Puniceicoccus vermicola: one gene and its partner. The protein of the gene in region 1 binds, or shares a complex with, the protein of each later gene. Links are inferred from orthologs where the notes say so. Each region holds a gene or a part of one and is shown in the gene's direction. Other genes may lie near its edges. The genes, in order: dnaG and dnaB.

Region 1 (7,870 bases):
AATGCCGAAGCTGGTCGAAAGGACGAGCTCGCCGGAAAATTGTTCGACAGCCCAGTCTACCCGCTCTTCCGCGGGGATCTCCGCGAAGCTACGGTTGGTGTCGTCGATGGTGAAAGAATCTTTCATGATCGTTGTGAGGATGCACCGTAACCGATGGCGCGCAACTTTCGGTTGCATTGAGTCGCTCAATTTTAGTCCCGCCGAATCGACGGCCGATGCGGGCTGCTCCCGCCATGGGTCTGAGGATTCCAGCAAATTGTGAAATCGTTATACATTAATGGATCTAATTTCAGTCGGTAGCGGGATGATTGTTCCTGGCGAAGAGGGGTTCTTTCGCGGGTCACTTCCTTAGTTGGCATGGCACATGCTTTACAGCTCGGGTTCGTTAAAAAAATCCGGACCGGCTCGGGGTTCCCGCCTCGAGTTCGTTTCTTCTACAAAACAACTCAAACAGAACTATGAAAAATAAACTCAAGAAACTAGGACTCTCCTGGATGTCTGCCGTGATTTTCGCGGGGATCGTCGGGTTCGGTGGCATGGCAGCCGCCCAAGATGAGTCAGTCGATGTTGAGGAAACCACCGTGGAATTTGCAGATGCTTACGGCGCTTTTATGAGCGACATCGGAGCCTCCTCTTTCTTCACGGTCAGTAACCTTTGGCTCCTGATTTCCGCGGCGTTGGTCTTTACCATGCACCTCGGTTTCTCGACCCTCGAATCCGGTCTGACTCAGTCGAAAAACACGGTTAACGTCCTCTTTAAGAATGTCTTTATCGTAACGATGGGGATTCTGACGTACGCGTTCTGGGGATTCAACAGTATGTATCCGGGAGACTTTAACGGATATTTCGCTGCTGGATCCTGGTTCGACGTCGATCCTACCATGGAATTGATGTCGTCTGCATACGCCGATTACACTTGGTATACTGACTTCATCTTCCAGGCGATGTTTGCTGCGACTGCGGCGACGATCGTTTCAGGTGCGGTTGCTGAACGTGTGAAGCTCCCGAGCTTCATGATTTTCGCGACTCTCCTCGTAACCTTTGCCTATCCGGTGACCGGTTCTTGGGAATGGGGCGGTGGCTGGCTCAACAACTTCGCCGCTGGTGAGTTTGTTGACTTCGCTGGTTCCTCGCTCGTTCACGGATTTGGTGGATTCGCGGCTCTGGCCTGCGTTCTTCTTCTCGGTGCTCGTCGCGGCAAGTATGTCGATGGCAAGATCAAGCCGATCGTCGGTCACAGCATGCCTTTGGCTACCATCGGGGTCTTCCTTCTCTTCTTGGGTTGGTTCGGATTTAACGGTGGTTCGGTTCTCAACGCCGATCCTTACCTGGTCTCTTTCGTCTTCGTGACCACCGCTCTGGCAGCTGCTGCAGGTGCGATGGGTGCGATCTTCCTTTCCTGGATCCTCCTCCGCAAGCCTGACCTTTCGATGGCTCTGAACGGAATTCTGGCCGGTCTCGTGGGGATTACCGCGGGTGCCGACAGCATCTCTCCGGCAATGTCCATCGTTGTGGGTCTGATCGCTGGTATGATCGTGGTCGTTTCCATCATCTTCTTCGACAAGATCAAGGTCGACGATCCAGTGGGTGCGGTTTCCGTTCACGGTGTATGTGGTGTCTTCGGAACTTTGGCTGTCGCTCTCTTCGGAGATGCAGCTCCCTTCAGCTCACAGCTGATCGGCACGGTTTCGATCTGCCTCTTCGCCTTCGTCTTCTCGATCATCGTCTTCGGCATCCTGAAGGTTACCTTGGGTATCCGGGTTTCTGAAGAAGAAGAAGCGGAAGGGCTCGACATTGGCGAGCATGGTCAAGAAGCTTACTCAATCCGGCCAAGCTGATTGCGGATCTTTCTTGAATAGACGGATTCTAATCCAGTAACCTAATCAAAAGGCAAAAATTATGAAACTCATTAAAGCCATCATCAAGCCCTTCAAACTTGAAGAAGTGAAGGAGGCTCTGGCCGAAATCGGTATCGAAGGTATGACCGTCACCGAAGTAAAAGGCTTCGGTCGACAGAAAGGTCACACCGAGATCTACCGCGGCAGTGAATACACGGTGGACTTCCTTCCAAAGGTTGAGCTCGAAGTAGCGGTTTCCGCTGAGCTCGCTCAGAAGACGGTCGAAACCATCGTCAAAGCCGCCAAGACCGGCAAGATCGGAGACGGAAAAGTCTTTGTTCTTCCGATCGAAGAGTGCGTTCGTATTCGGACCGACGAGTCCGGCGAAGCTGCCCTCTAAGCGGATCCAGAAAGGATTTCATTCCAGCGCCTCCCGGGAAACCGGGAGGCGCTTTTTTTTGTCTGTCTTTGTCTAGCGAGCGGCTCTCTTTTGCCGGTGAATGACGATCTCCTCAGCCGTGAAAGGCCGCTTCGAGGGCATATCCTTAGACACCAATTCCTAGGCTAGCGTTTTCCTGTAAGATCTTCGAGTTGTCCTGTAGGAATACGCCTAAAACGGAGCGCGGAATTCATTCCGCCCCGTCAGATTGCCTGCGTATGAAAAGTTTCCCTCAAAATCTAAGGCGAAAGGCCTGAGTGGCATGCGGGGCAGAATGAACTCCGCGCTCCCATGTTTTTGCGTTTGCGGGACCGTCCAGAGCCATAGGCTTGTGTGTAAGGATATGTTCGAGGGGGAGGTCGATCCGAGCTCTGCTCACTGAACGGACTTCAATCGGGTGGAGTCCAGATTGGCACTGCCAAGATCAAGGCTCTCTCCATATCGGAAAAAGAGGGGATCCGGGGAGATGGGGTCGAAGCCGCGTTGGATGCGGCTGGCGTTGATGGCGGCGAGGGCGTACCGATCGATAAGAAGTGGATCGGCGCTGAGAATTACTTCCGGTCGTGATTGGGTGTAGTAGGAATTGAAGCGAGGTCCTCCGATGATCTGATAGGCTTCCAGGCTCATGATGGAGAAAAGCCAGGATCGCTGGAGTTCCGGGATGGCGGCAATCTCCACAGTCGAACTGGCGGCGCTGACCGGGCGGCTGAAAAATCGGGATTGATTGCTCACCGACCAGACTCCCGCATTCGCGGTAGCTCCACTCATCCCCAGGATTGGGTGATGAAAGGCCACTGGAAGATTGATCCAGAAATCGAGGTTAAACAGGAGCGGGGCTGGAAGGAAGCTCTTACGGTCTTCGTCCCCCTCGAGAAGCTCCAGATTTTTTCCCTCCTCGGCTCCTTTGAGGAGGGGATGCGGGGGGAGCGGGCTCTCGTAGAACCAGTCCTTAAGATGATATTTGGGGTTGTCCAGAGAGATGACCGGCATCCCGTGGAAGGTTGCACCTCCATCGCTCAAGGCCGGAAGATAGCCGGAAGCTCTCAGCCGGCGGGTGTCGAGATCGGCGATAGTAATGTTCTCCCGCGCAAATCCCCGCTCCACCAGAGCATCGGCCAAGGCGAGAACGAGGCCGGGGGGCGTGCGCAGTCCCATGCCGGAATTCGTGTAGACTTTGAGGACAACCCGTCCCGTCGACCCAGGACGGATGGGTTGGTAAGCCGCCTCCCATTCTGCGAGAAGGAGGGGAATTACCTTTTGATAATCAGGAGTGGTATGAGCATCGGGCGAAGCATAGATAAAGGCCGGCTCCTCTGTTTTGAGGGGTTGGGCTTGAGACACGGCAAACCCCAACAAGAGAAGGAGGGTAAAGGCGATACTCAGTTTTCGGTGGCTCACGGTCTTTTCCGTAGCAGGGGATTGGGGTTCTGTCGATTCTTGGGAGCACTTTCCCGCCGATGATAGGTATACATATCTAGCGGATCAAATATCGACCGCTCTGCCACAGTGCATAAAAGTCAATTTATTTTACCTCTGTTCTCAAATGAAGGTCCAAGCGAAGTCCATATGCCGAAGGAGGGGCGGGTATTATTGATGATGGGTATATTGAAAAGGGGATGCTTGCAAAGGACCGCCAAGGTAACAAGATACGCGATTATGGCTCGCCCTTCCCGCAGCGTCCTTCGTTGGTTTTTCCCGCTATTCTTCTCACTTTTCTTCCTCACTGCCTGCAGTGATCCCGAGGCGAAGTTTGAGGAACAGCTGGCGGAAGCGAGTGCCCTGATTGATCAGGGTCAATACGATCAGGCGATCGAGTTGTTGAATCAATTGGATGAGAAATATCCAGACCGGGGGGTTGTTCTTCAGGAGTTGGGTCGTGCTTATGAGGAGTCCGATGTGGGCCTATTTGCCGGGGTTTTCTACGAAAAGGCGGCGCAAGCTGATGCGGAATTTTCCGAATTACTCTTTCCGGCAGCTCGATTTTTTGCAGAGGAAGGAGATCGGAACCGCGCTTTGTCGACGATCGATGATTATTTGGAACTTTATCCCGATGATGCCGAGGCGTGGCGTTTTTCGGCGGAGCTTCTTGCCGAAAATCAACGCTTCCAGTCGGCGTTGAGTGCTCATCTTCGGGCGGAGCGGTTGGATGGTCCATCCCGCAATCCCGAGTATGCGGCGACGATGGGTGAGCTTTACATGCAGGCGGGGAATATCCCTCAAGCCGAGATTCATTTTCAAACCGCACTGAGTGAAGCCCCGGACGATCGCTTTCGGGCGCTGATGGGTTTACTGGGAGCGAGTTACCGTGCGGAGAATTTTCCGCAGGCCGAAGAAATTCTTGCGACATTGAATGAAGAGTTTCCCGGGGCGGTGGAATCGAGTCAGTGGGCGGGTGCTCAGGATGACGTCAAAGCTTGGAGGGTTCGTCAGGATACCTTGGCAGCCGAGATTGCCGCATTGGAAGAACGTAGGAAACTCGCTGAAGCGGAAGCCGAAGAGAGTGAGGAAGCCGAGACCTCGACCGATGATGAGAATCGTGTCGGTCATGGAACCGTTCTGGCGCACAACCCGCAGCAGGGTGGTGGAAAAATGGCGGTTCTTGAGGATCCCCAGTCTACGATCGACGGAAAACTCGCGGGAGTGGGGGAGATGGAAATTTTAGAAATGGAGGTCGAGCCTGAGCCCGAACCCGAGCCGTTGCCTCCACCGCCTCCACCGGAGCCCACAACCTTGGACTATGCCCTAGAGGCGCGCGAAGAGAGAGACTTTGACCGGGCTATTCCTCTATTCTGGAAAGCTGTTCAGGAGGATTCCGACAATCCTGAGGTGTGGGCTGAGCTCTCGAAGACTTACATGATGGAAGGTGATCCGGAGAACGCCGAGATCGCCATTCTGGAAGCCCGTCGACGGGATCCGGAGAGTCTCGAATATACGATGACTTACTTGAGTGTGATTGAGAAATCCCGCTCTCGGGCCCGTTACATGGAGGAGCTGGAAAGAGCCTATTCGCAGATTCCCGATAGTCCGGAACTTTCTCTGGCGATGGCCCGAGCGTATGCTCAGCCGGGAGGCAATCCGGCCAATGCTGCTTTCTTTTTCCGCGAGTTTTTGGAGCTGGCTCCAAATGATCCAAATGTCGATGCCGTTCGCCGCGAGCTAAACGCTTTGCCCTGACCGAAGATGCCAGTCATTTCGAGGCAAACGATCGACGAAGTCAGGCGTCGGGCGAATATCGTGGAGATCGCGGGCAAGTATACCGCGCTCAAGCGTGCTGGGCGCGAGTATCGCGGACTGAGTCCTTTCACTGAGGAGAAGACGCCCTCATTTTTCGTGAATCCGGAAAAGAACGTCTTTTCTTGTTTTAGCACCCAGGAGGCGGGCGACGTCTTTGGGTTTGTTCAAAAGCTTGAGCATCTCAGTTTCCAGGAGGCTGTGGAGCATTTGGCGGATCGGGTTGGCGTCCAGGTCGAGTATGAAAAAGGTGGACCCTCTCGGCAGGAGATTTCGCTTCGCAAGCAATTGTTTGAGGTCAACGCCCAGGCTGCTGCTTTCTTTGCCGGTCAATTTCAGAAGGAAGATGAGGCTGGCGCGAAGATCCGCGACTACTGGACAAATGGTCGTGGTTTCCAGATGGAAACGGCGAAGGACGTGGGCATCGGGTTTGCTCCGGTGGATCCGACCTTACTGGTCGATTTCCTGCGCAAGAAGGGCTTTGAAGAGAAGGTGTTGGACGCTTCAGGTCTCTTCTATGAAAGGCGCAGTGGACGGAGTGGTTTCTTCCCCCGTTTCCGCGGTCGTTTGATGATCCCGATTCGGGACGTTCAAGAGCGCACGATTGCCTTTACGGCGCGGGTCACTCCGCTGACTCCGGAGGACGACAAGACCAAGGACGCGAAGTATGTGAATTCTCCAGAGACGCCCCTGTTTCAGAAGAGGCGGGTCGTCTTTGGTCTCGACCGGGCGGGTTCGGTGGTCCGCGGTGGGGGGCGCTTCCTCCTTGTGGAAGGCCAGTTGGACGTCATTCGATGCTGGGAGTCGGGGATCCCTGAGGCGATTGCCCTCCAGGGAACGGCAGCCGGGGAGGAGCAATTTCTTCTCCTGAAGCGTTATTGCAACGGCGTCGATGTTCTCCTCGATGGAGATCGTGCCGGGAAGGGGGCTGCCTTCAAGTTGTTGCCCATCGGTTTTCAAACGGGGGTCGATCTTCGATTCGCTCCGCTCCCAGAAGGAACGGACCCGGATGACCTTCTGCGCGAAAAGGGAGCAGCGGCCGTCGAGGAAATCCGTAAGAATGCAGGTTCTCCGATTCATTTTGCGCTGCGCTACATGGCTCCCGAGCCCCTGGCTCTGGATGTGGCCAGTCGCAGTGCCGTCTTTGAGGAGCTTTACGGTTTGCTGCGACAGCTCGAGTCAGACGTCACGCGAAAGGACTTTTTTGATGAGGCGGCTCGCTATTTCCGTTCCGACACTCAGGCAGTCATCAACGATTACACCCGGTTCTTGAAAAAGGGGCATCCGTCTGGACAGCGTCCGCAAGAGGCGGCCGCTCCCCCATCTGATCTTCGGTTGACAGAGAACGAAGAGGTGTTACTGTTTCTAGCTTTGCAATTTCCAAAGATTCGTGAGATTTTTTCACAAACATCTATCTGTGAATGGATTACAGAAGAGTCTCCCGAGGCTCGGCTTCTTCGTCGGCTGGGCTCGGAACTCATCGAAGGTTCTTTCACAACTGTGGAAGATTTCAGGGACGAATGTGAGACAGACCAAGAGAGATCTATTTTGGCCCGCCTCGTCGTTCGAGAAGTCGATCTCGAAGATCCTGAACAGACCGCTGAAAGAGTTTTTCACGAATTGGTCCGCAAATTTGCCTCCAAGGAGATTACGCGTCTCGTAGACACTATGAATGCCCTCCCGGCAGGAGATCCTGAGCTGAGATCGCTTCAGGCTCGTCGTCGGGAACTTCGCAATCTGATCCATCAACCGCCCGTTCTAGCCAACATAGCCTAATGCCAGCGAAAGCTACTTCAGAAACTTCCACCAAAAAGGTCGCTACCAAGAAAGCAGCCAGTAAGAAAACGACAGCCAGCCGCAAGACGGCGAAGAGCAAGGCTGCTTCGAGCGAAAAGCCCAAGGTCACCGCGAAAGAGGTCAAGGCCGCAGTTGCTTCCGCTGCCGGAAAAGATGGCAAGAAGGCCGGGGTCGATACAGGTGACGTTGCCGAACGCGGTGAGCTGAATGACCGTATCCGTGAGCTGATCAGTAAGGGTCGGAGCCAGGGGTTCCTGACTTACAAGAATTTGAACGAAGGTCTGCCGGAGAGTCTCAACAATCCGGAAGAGATCGACAATGTCATCCAGATCCTCGCCAATCTGGAAATCGAGATCCTCGACAATGAGGAAGTCGAGCGTTTCAAGGAGCGTCAGGAAAAGAACGAGACCACCGAAGCCCGCGAAGCCCAGTATGATATTCTGGATGACCCGGTTCGGATGTATCTCAAGCAGATGGGGCAGGTGCCTCTTCTGACTCGTGAGCAGGAAGTGGCCATCTCGAAGCGCATCGAGAATGCCGAGCAAAAGGCACAGGATCTTCTCTT
Region 2 (7,910 bases), on another replicon or contig:
GGCTTTCGGTGTGTCTGGAGGGTAGCGGCCATGGCCTCATGGCTCATCTCGTCGAGCCTGCCATGGTTTCACGGCCCATCTATTGCTCGGTTTGTTTCGGATTTCATTGGGGATGCGGGTTGGACGAATCCGTTAAGGACCCGTCCGCGCCCCCAAGCTCCCCACCGGATGGCTCTGGACCTCTCCGCCTACGAGCATATCCTTCCACACAAATTCCTAGACTAACGTTTTCCTGTAAGAGTATGTCTAAAATGGAGCGCGGAATTCATTCCGCCCCGTCAGATTGGCTGCGCATGAAAAGTTACCCTCAGGATCTAAGGCGAAAGGCCTGAGTGGCATGCGGGCCGGAATGAATTCCGCGCTCCCATGTTCTTGCGTTTGCGAAACCGCCCAGAGCCATAGGCTTGTGTGTAAGAATATACCTACGAGTAGAAGGGGAATCCGTCTATTGATCGAGACTCCTCCCTTGCTTGTTTAAACCTTGAGCTTGTCGATAGGCAGGGGAGGGGGACCCCCGACGATTTCGGGGGTGGAGCGGTGCTGACCCAGTTATAATTTGCCAATAATTCTCTTAAATCGTCTTCAACCAGTGCCATTCGGGCCAACCCGCTCTACCTTCCGTTCGCCGATGGAGCCCTCGATGAGAGCTCTGTGAAGAACTTTTCGCTGGAGAGGATGAATCAGGCTGGAACTGAGGCGGACTTGGCGTAATCCTTCCGATCCACTGAATTTGGCCGGGGAGTTTTTGAAAATTTCTCCCGGCATTGGAAACACAGAATGGCTAAAGAATTTCAAAAGAAACGACGTTTTCGTGACCAGTCCCGCGACGGGGATGCCGATGAGGCGATGCTGAACCGGAGGCTCCCTCACAGCATTGAGGCCGAGAGGGCTCTCCTCGCGGCCTGTATGCGTGAGAACTCGGCCGAGGTGATCACGGATTGTATTAATGGGAAGATCAACGCGGAGTCGTTCTTCCGCCCGGCGCACCGCAATGTATTCGCCGCACTCCTCGATCTCAACGACCAGGGGAGGGAGGTCGACGAAATCACCGTCGAAGAAAAGCTGAACTCTATGGGTCTCTTGGAAGAGACCGGGGGCCGCGCTTACATTAATGAGATCTCCGAGTCAGTGGGATCGACCGCCTTCGCGACGAACTGGATTGAGATCGTTAAGGAGAAGGCTCTCTTGCGTCAGCTGATCCGGCTCTCGAATCAGACGGTCGAGAAGTGCTATGAGGGGCAGGACGACATTACGACCTTCCTCTCCGAGGTGGAGGCCGAGATTTACCGGATCGGAGAATCGCAGGTGGCCGACTCCGCGCAGAAGATCGGGAAGCCTCTGGATAAGGTGATCAAGATGATCAACGATATACTCGCCAAGCGCCATACCAGCTATGGAACGCGAACCGGGTTCCTCGATCTTGACCGGATGACTTTCGGATTTCACCCAGGGGAAATGATCGTGCTTGCGGCCCGTCCGTCGGTCGGGAAAACCAGTTTCGCTATGAACATTGCGGAGAACGTCTCGATTCCCGGGCCGAACAACCCCGATCCGAAGGCGATTCTCGTCTTCAGTCTCGAAATGAGTTCCGAGAGTTTGGCCCAACGTGTCCTTTGCAGCCGCGCCGGGGTGAACATGAACAAATTGCGCGACGGTTTCTCCACTCGGGAGGAACAGCAGGCGATCGTTGAGGCCGCTGGCGAGATCAAGAAGGCCGACATCATTGTCGATGACCAGGGCAGCTTGAACATTCTTGAAGTGCGGGCGAAAGCGCGTCGCGTCTCTTCCCGCTACAAACTGGGTCTGATCGTGGTCGACTACCTGCAGCTGATCGCCGGGATGGATAACCGGGCTTCCCGTGAGAATCAGATTGCTGAAATCTCCCGAGGCATGAAGTCGATGGCCAAGGAATTGGAGGTTCCGGTGCTCGTTCTCAGTCAGCTTAATCGTGAGAGTGAGAAGGAGAAGCGCGAGCCGCGGATGTCCGACCTCCGTGAGTCCGGAGCGATTGAGCAGGATGCTGACGTGGTCCTCCTCTTGCACCGTCCGCGCAGCGACGACCAGGAAGAGAACCAGCGCGCGGAAGATGTCGAGAAGATCGGCCTCATTCTCGCCAAACAAAGAAACGGTCCTACGGGATCCGTCGACTTGGCCTTCCTCCGGAAATACACCCGCTTCGCAAACTACACCGAAGAATCGCCAGTTGGCGGCGGGTTTGGTTGAGCCGGTTGAGTCGGTGAGCGGTGAGTCAGTAGTCGGTAGTCAGTAGTCGGTGAGTCAGTAGTCGGTAGTCAGTAGTCGGTAGTCGGTAGTCAGTAGTCGGTAGTCGGTAGTCAGTAGTCGGTAGTCGGTAGTCAGTAGTCGGTAGTCAGTAGTCGGTAGTCGGTAGTCGGTGATCGGTGGTCAGTGATCCGTGGTCGGTGATCGGTAATCCGTGAGGCGGATTTTTCGTACCGTGCAGCTTTAGCAAACGGATCCTGCCTCTCCGCCGTCCCCGTTCGACTTTAGTCGTGCGGTCTGGTCCTCCTTAGTCTTGAAGGTCCGCCTGAGATCTCAAGCGGAGACCATTTACGCGCAGATCATTACTTTCGAGCCGAGATCGACCGCATTGAAGAGCTCCTCCATATCTCTGTTCGAGAGGAGGACGCACCCTGCACTGGCGGGATGGCCCAGCTGATCCTCGTGATTCGTGCCGTGAATGTAGACGTAGCGGTCGTAGGTGTCGACTCCGGGGCCGCTGTTGATCCCGTCCTCAAGGCCGCGGAGACGGAGGATCCGGGTGGTGATTAGATTCTTTTGCTGCTCTTCCTCCGATTCCTCCCAGTAGAGTTTGCCGGTCGAAACTCTGCCGCGGAAGACGGTCCCTCGCGGTTCACCTTCGCCGATCAGGTCCACGATTTCATGAAGACCATTGGGAGTGCCGAGAGAATTTTCCACGCAGGAGGGCGGATTTTTCGAAGTTGAGATGACAAACGATTTGCGCAATGCCCCGTCCTGATAGAGGTCGAGCGCTTGTCGGGCGATGCTTACGGTCAACGAAATCGGTGTGGGGGTCGTTGACAGGTCGAGGCACTTGTCGATAAGAATGGAGAAATCTTTAGTATCGGGAGATGAATTCATGAGTGAAGGAAAGAGAATCGGAATAGTCGGAGCAACCGGAGCGGTTGGTCGTGAGTTGATGGAATTGCTGGAAGCACGGGATTTCCCGGTAGCTGAACTGCGTCTCCTCGCCTCGGCACGTTCGGTGGGGAAGGAGCTCACCTTTCGAGGAGAATCCATCGCGATTAAAGAGGCAAGACCGGAGGAATTCGCCGGGTTGGATTATCTTTTCCTGAGCGCGGGGGGAGACCGCTCTCTCGCCATGGCTCCAGCGGCTGTGGAAGCAGGAGCCGTCGTCATCGACAACAGTTCGGCCTTCCGGATGGATGACGAGGTGCCTTTGGTGGTTCCTGAGGTGAATCCCGAGGCGCTCCTCAATCATAAGGGGATCATCGCCAACCCGAATTGCTCGACGGCGATTACTCTCATGGGGGTAGCTCCGCTGCATCAGCGCTTCGGGTTGAAGCGGATGATTTGCTCGACCTATCAGGCGGTCTCCGGCGCAGGGGCGACGGGGATTACCGAACTCGAAGACGGCGTGCGCGCTTGGTCGGAGGGGAAGGACGCGAATCCTTCAACCTTCCCGCATCCGATTGCCTTTAACCTGATTCCTCACGTCGATAAGTTCCTCGAATCCGGCTATACGAAGGAAGAAGTGAAGATGCGGAATGAGAGTCGTAAGATTCTCTCGCTGCCGAGCCTACCAGTCTCCTGCACCTGCGTGCGGGTTCCGGTTTTCCGGGCGCACGCGATCAGCATCTTCGCCGAGTTTGAGAAGCCCGTCGATGTCGCCGAAGCCCGAGCCGCAGTGGCTGCCTTTGACGGTGCCGAGTTGGTCGACGATCCGACAAACCTCGAGTATCCCATGCCTCTCGGTTATTCGAGTAAGGTAGCCTGTGGCGTAGGACGCATTCGCAGGGACGAAGCCCTCGAAAACGGTTTGGCCTTCTGGGTCGTCGGTGACCAGCTCTGGAAGGGCGCCGCCCTCAATGCTCTCCAAATTGCTGAGCATTTGGTGCGGTAAGAGCAATCTTTCCTCTCCAAAGGAGGGCAGCAGCTGCGCCCACCACTTGGGTAGAAAACAATCGGGACTCTTCCTCGTGACCTTTCGAGCCCACGATTCCTGATCCGGCCGAGTGCGCATCCAGGCCTACGGGTAGCGCGAGAACTCATGCGAGAATAGGCAATCAAGGTAGCGAGAGCTTCCAGCTCTCGATTTGCAGTGGTGCGGCAAGTAGGGCAGTAGCTTCAGCTGCGCCCATCACGCTGCCCCTCAGCAACACTGCCCCTCAGCACCGTCGCCCCTCAGCGACACTGCCCCTCTGAACTCGTCCACCCTCGGCGGACTCCGCAAGCATGCCGCCAAACCTAGGTCAGCCGCTGACGGACGGCTTCGTAGAGGCAAACTCCCGTGGAGACCGAAACATTCAGACAGTCGACAGAGCCTTGCATGGGAATACTCACCCGATGATCCGAATTGTCGGCGATTTTCTTTCGAACGCCCCAGCCTTCGCTCCCGAGAATGATGCCGACGGGGCCGGTGAGATCGACTTCGTAGAGGCTTTCTTCGGCCTCGTCTGCAGTCGCGACGAGACGAATTCCCATCTCTTGGAGATTGCGAAGGGTTTGGCTCAGGTTGCGAACCTGAAGAAAGGGGACATCTTCGGTGCCTCCGCAGGAGATGTCGCGAACCGTATCGGTGATCCCGCAAGCGCCTTTTTTGGGGGCGATCACAGCAGTCACGCCAGCGCCGGAACAGGTCCGGAGGCAGGCACCGAGATTGTGGGGATCCTGAACCCCGTCGAGGACGAGGACAAAGGGGTTCTCGGTCGATTCGAGCAGGCGGAATAGGTCTGGCTCGTCGACAAGATGCACGATGGCCGATCCCCGGTTGTAGCGTGGGGGTTTACGCAGTTTCTTGATCGAGTTTCTACCCATGGTTGGTGGATCTAAGAGTGTTTGGCGGGTGGGCGCTGGAGGAGCAGACGAAGGGCCCCGTGACGGAATCCGAAGAGGTATGCCAGAAAAACGGCTCCTCCCAGCATGAGAACGATGACGGCGCCGACCCGGAGGTCGAGCCAATAGGAAATGAAGACGGCGAGAACCGAGACAATGGCTCCGAGAAAGCCTCCGCCCCAGATGAGGGATTGAGGGCTTTTGGAAAACTGGAGCATTGCGGCAGCCGGTGCGACGAGCATCGCAACCGAGAGGATGCATCCCACGGCTTGGATCGAAACCACAAGCCCGAGGATCACCAATCCGGTCAGTAGATAACCGAGACGGCGCACGGGGACACCTTGGCTCTCGGCGATGGTGGGTTCGAAAAGAAAGAGGAGGAGGGGGCGTGCCAAGGTGATCAATGTGATGAGGATCACTGCGGAGGCCCCGAATGACATCCAGAGATCGGGGTTGGAAAGGGCGAGGATGTTCCCGAAAAGCCAGTGCTCAAGCTCCATCGGGGTCGGGATTTGATCCAGAATGAGCAGCCCGCCCGCAAAGGCGGCGGTGTAGAGCACCGCGAGCGCGGAGTGGCTGTCGATCCGTGAGGTGCGCGCGACGAATACAGCCACGAGGCCAACGAGTAGGGCGGAGATCAGGGCTCCGATGAAGGCGGTTGCGGTGGTTAGTCCGGCGATGAGGATTGCGACGGCGATTCCCGGCAGCAGGGTGTGGGAGAGAGACCCCACCATGAGTGCGGATCGGCGCATGACGACATAGCCACTCAGGAATCCGTTGGTAAATCCCACGACGGCGGCCGTCCAGGCTGCGCGTTGGATGAATTCAAAGGAGAGTGGCTGGGAAAAGAAATCCACGAAAGGCGTCTACTACGAATTCGGGACGGGGGGAATCCTCAAAATCGCTGGGAGTAAAACCGGCGCAGAGAATTGATCAGCCGGCCAAATCCTCAAGCGGATAGGTCCAGATCTCCGAGAGAGTCGGGTGATACCAAGGTGCTTTCATGATCTCGTCGACAGTGGCACCGGTTCCGACAGCGACAGCCATCGAATGAATCAGTTCCCCGGCGTCGCGACCCACGCATTCCGCGCGATGGATCTTCCGGTCAGAGGAGCTTGAGAAGAGGCGAACGTATCCGCGACGGGCTTCCATCAGCATCGATCGGCCATGGTCGGAAAACGGAAACTCGGCAATTTGCAGAGAGTCTCCCAGATTCTCACGAATCGTCTCTTCAGAGGGGCCAACCGAGGCAATCTGTGGATCGGTGAAGACCACAGACAAGACCTTGTCATAATCGACGGGCATTGGCTCGAGTCCCAGTGAGTGGCGGGCGGCTGTTTCACCCTGCAAAATGGCGATATGGACGATCTCGTGAGGGCCGGCGCAGTCGCCTGCGGCGTAGATCCCTGGATGAGAGGTCATTTGGTACTCGTTGGTGCGGATGTGCCCGCTGGAGCGAGTTTCTATGCCGATCTCTTCGAGTCCCAGTTTCGCGGTGGCTGGCTTGCGCCCCAGCGCGTTGAAGAGGAATTGCGCTTGCCGAATCACGGCCCGGTGTCCCTGGCGGAACTGCACGGAAACTCCGTTCTCGTTCGGCTCGATGTTTTCGATGTCGGTGTGGGTGAATAGTTCAACCCCTTCGTCGATCAATGCTTCTTCCAAGACCGCAGCCATATCCGGCTCAAAATCGGAGAGAATGTGAGGGCTGCGCTGAATCATGATGACCTTGGAGCCAATCCGGCAAAGAAACTGCGCCAGCTCACAGGCGACGACTCCACCTCCAAGGACGATGACCGATTCGGGAACGGTATCGAGGTCGAGGATATCATCGCTGGTCAGGAAGGGAACGTCGGCCAGCCCGGGGACATCGGGCACCGAGACATGAGATCCAGTCGAGATTAGGATACGGTCCGCAGAGATCTGCGTCCCGTCATCAAGGATAACCGTCCGATCCGGACCAAGTTTGCCGTTCTGGCGAAACAGGTGGTAGCGGTCCGATTCAATCTGCGAGCGGCGGTGTCCGGCGAAATCGGCAATCATATCCAACTTGCGCTGATGGAGGGCCGCCATGTCGACTTGAGGGCGGGAGATATTAAGTCCCAATTTGCGGCTTTCCCGGGCCAGTTGAAGAACATCCGCCGAGTAGAGGAGCGTTTTCGAAGGCATGCAGCCGCGGAGAATACAGAGCCCTCCGAGCTCTTTGCTTCCGTCAACAATCGCGACTCGTTCGACGTGCTTTCTCGCCAGTGATGCTGCGTTGTATCCCGCGCTGCCGCCCCCGAGGACGAGAAAATCGAAATGATCTTGGCTCATGTTGCCCGGTCAGAATTGAGAGATTTGCCCACGAATGCAAGCTGACGATCCCTTAGGCATTAGGGAGGCAGATGGAGGTGGCAATCTCGTTGGCGGTCTCCTCGTCGTAGAGGTCGGCGACGATGGAAAGACCGAAGGCGACGGCGGTTCCGGCCCCGCGGGAGGTGATGAGGTTCCCATCCTGGACCACGGGGTCAGGGAGGATTTCCTGAAGTTCTTCTGCGACCGAAAAATGCGCCGTATAGCGCTTTCCCGAAAGAATGGCCGCTTCATTGAGGACGGTCGGAGCAGCGCAGATGGCTGCAACCAGGAGGTTCTTCTCGTAGAATTCGCGAACGACCTCGAGGACAGCAGGGTTCTTTCGAAGTGATTTTGCCGCTGGGCCTCCGGGGACAATCAGGGCATCGAAGGGTTCATTGCGGCAGTCGGCCAGGAAGGTGTCTGCCTGAAGGCGAACCCCGGTTTTTCCCTCGACCAGCAAATCCGTACCGGTTGCCGCGAGAACGACTTCGGCCTCGGCGCGGCGGAGAATATCAATCGGG

The links.
Region 2: the proteins of dnaG (region 1) and dnaB are in contact, whole or in part, in a crystal structure (PDB 2R6A), measured with the Geobacillus stearothermophilus proteins. The link is inferred for Puniceicoccus vermicola from one-to-one orthologs. Residues at the interface, in WP_049624496.1 of Geobacillus stearothermophilus: Lys456, Leu457, Leu458, Pro459, Ala460, Asn463, Ala464, Leu467, Leu535, Leu536, Ile537, Ala538, Gln544, Glu545, Asp548, Tyr549, His552; in WP_033016901.1 of Geobacillus stearothermophilus: Ser13, Glu15, Ala16, Gln18, Glu91, Leu92, Asp94, Ala95, Val96, Pro97, Thr98, Ala99, Ala100, Asn101, Tyr104, Tyr105, Ile108.

Annotation. Positions count from the first base shown.
Region 1 is NZ_JACHVA010000033.1:70,382-78,251, reverse strand. Bases 4,911-7,870 are described here. They hold dnaG (DNA primase), read left to right. Parts: upstream 4,911-5,457; coding sequence 5,458-7,284; downstream 7,285-7,870. Other genes in these bases: rpoD (RNA polymerase sigma factor RpoD), read left to right, coding at 7,284-7,870; H5P30_RS02815 (tetratricopeptide repeat protein), read left to right, coding at 4,911-5,451. Also shown: H5P30_RS02835 (phosphoadenylyl-sulfate reductase), read right to left, coding at 1-126; H5P30_RS02830 (ammonium transporter), read left to right, coding at 459-1,838; H5P30_RS02825 (P-II family nitrogen regulator), read left to right, coding at 1,900-2,238; H5P30_RS02820 (DUF362 domain-containing protein), read right to left, coding at 2,653-3,675; more of H5P30_RS02815, read left to right, coding at 3,934-4,910. UniProt on the Escherichia coli protein: RNA polymerase that catalyzes the synthesis of short RNA molecules used as primers for DNA polymerase during DNA replication.
Region 2 is NZ_JACHVA010000089.1:9,651-17,560, forward strand. The notes cover bases 1-3,000. They hold dnaB (replicative DNA helicase), read left to right. Parts: upstream 1-777; coding sequence 778-2,223; downstream 2,224-3,000. Other genes in these bases: H5P30_RS11485 (L,D-transpeptidase), read right to left, coding at 2,569-3,000. Outside these bases: more of H5P30_RS11485, read right to left, coding at 3,001-3,120; H5P30_RS11490 (aspartate-semialdehyde dehydrogenase), read left to right, coding at 3,119-4,123; 23S rRNA (guanosine(2251)-2'-O)-methyltransferase RlmB, read right to left, coding at 4,468-5,037; H5P30_RS11500 (iron chelate uptake ABC transporter family permease subunit), read right to left, coding at 5,049-5,912; H5P30_RS11505 (dihydrolipoyl dehydrogenase family protein), read right to left, coding at 5,989-7,368; H5P30_RS11510 (DJ-1 family glyoxalase III), read right to left, coding at 7,421-7,910. UniProt on the Escherichia coli protein: The main replicative DNA helicase, it participates in initiation and elongation during chromosome replication. Travels ahead of the DNA replisome, separating dsDNA into templates for DNA synthesis.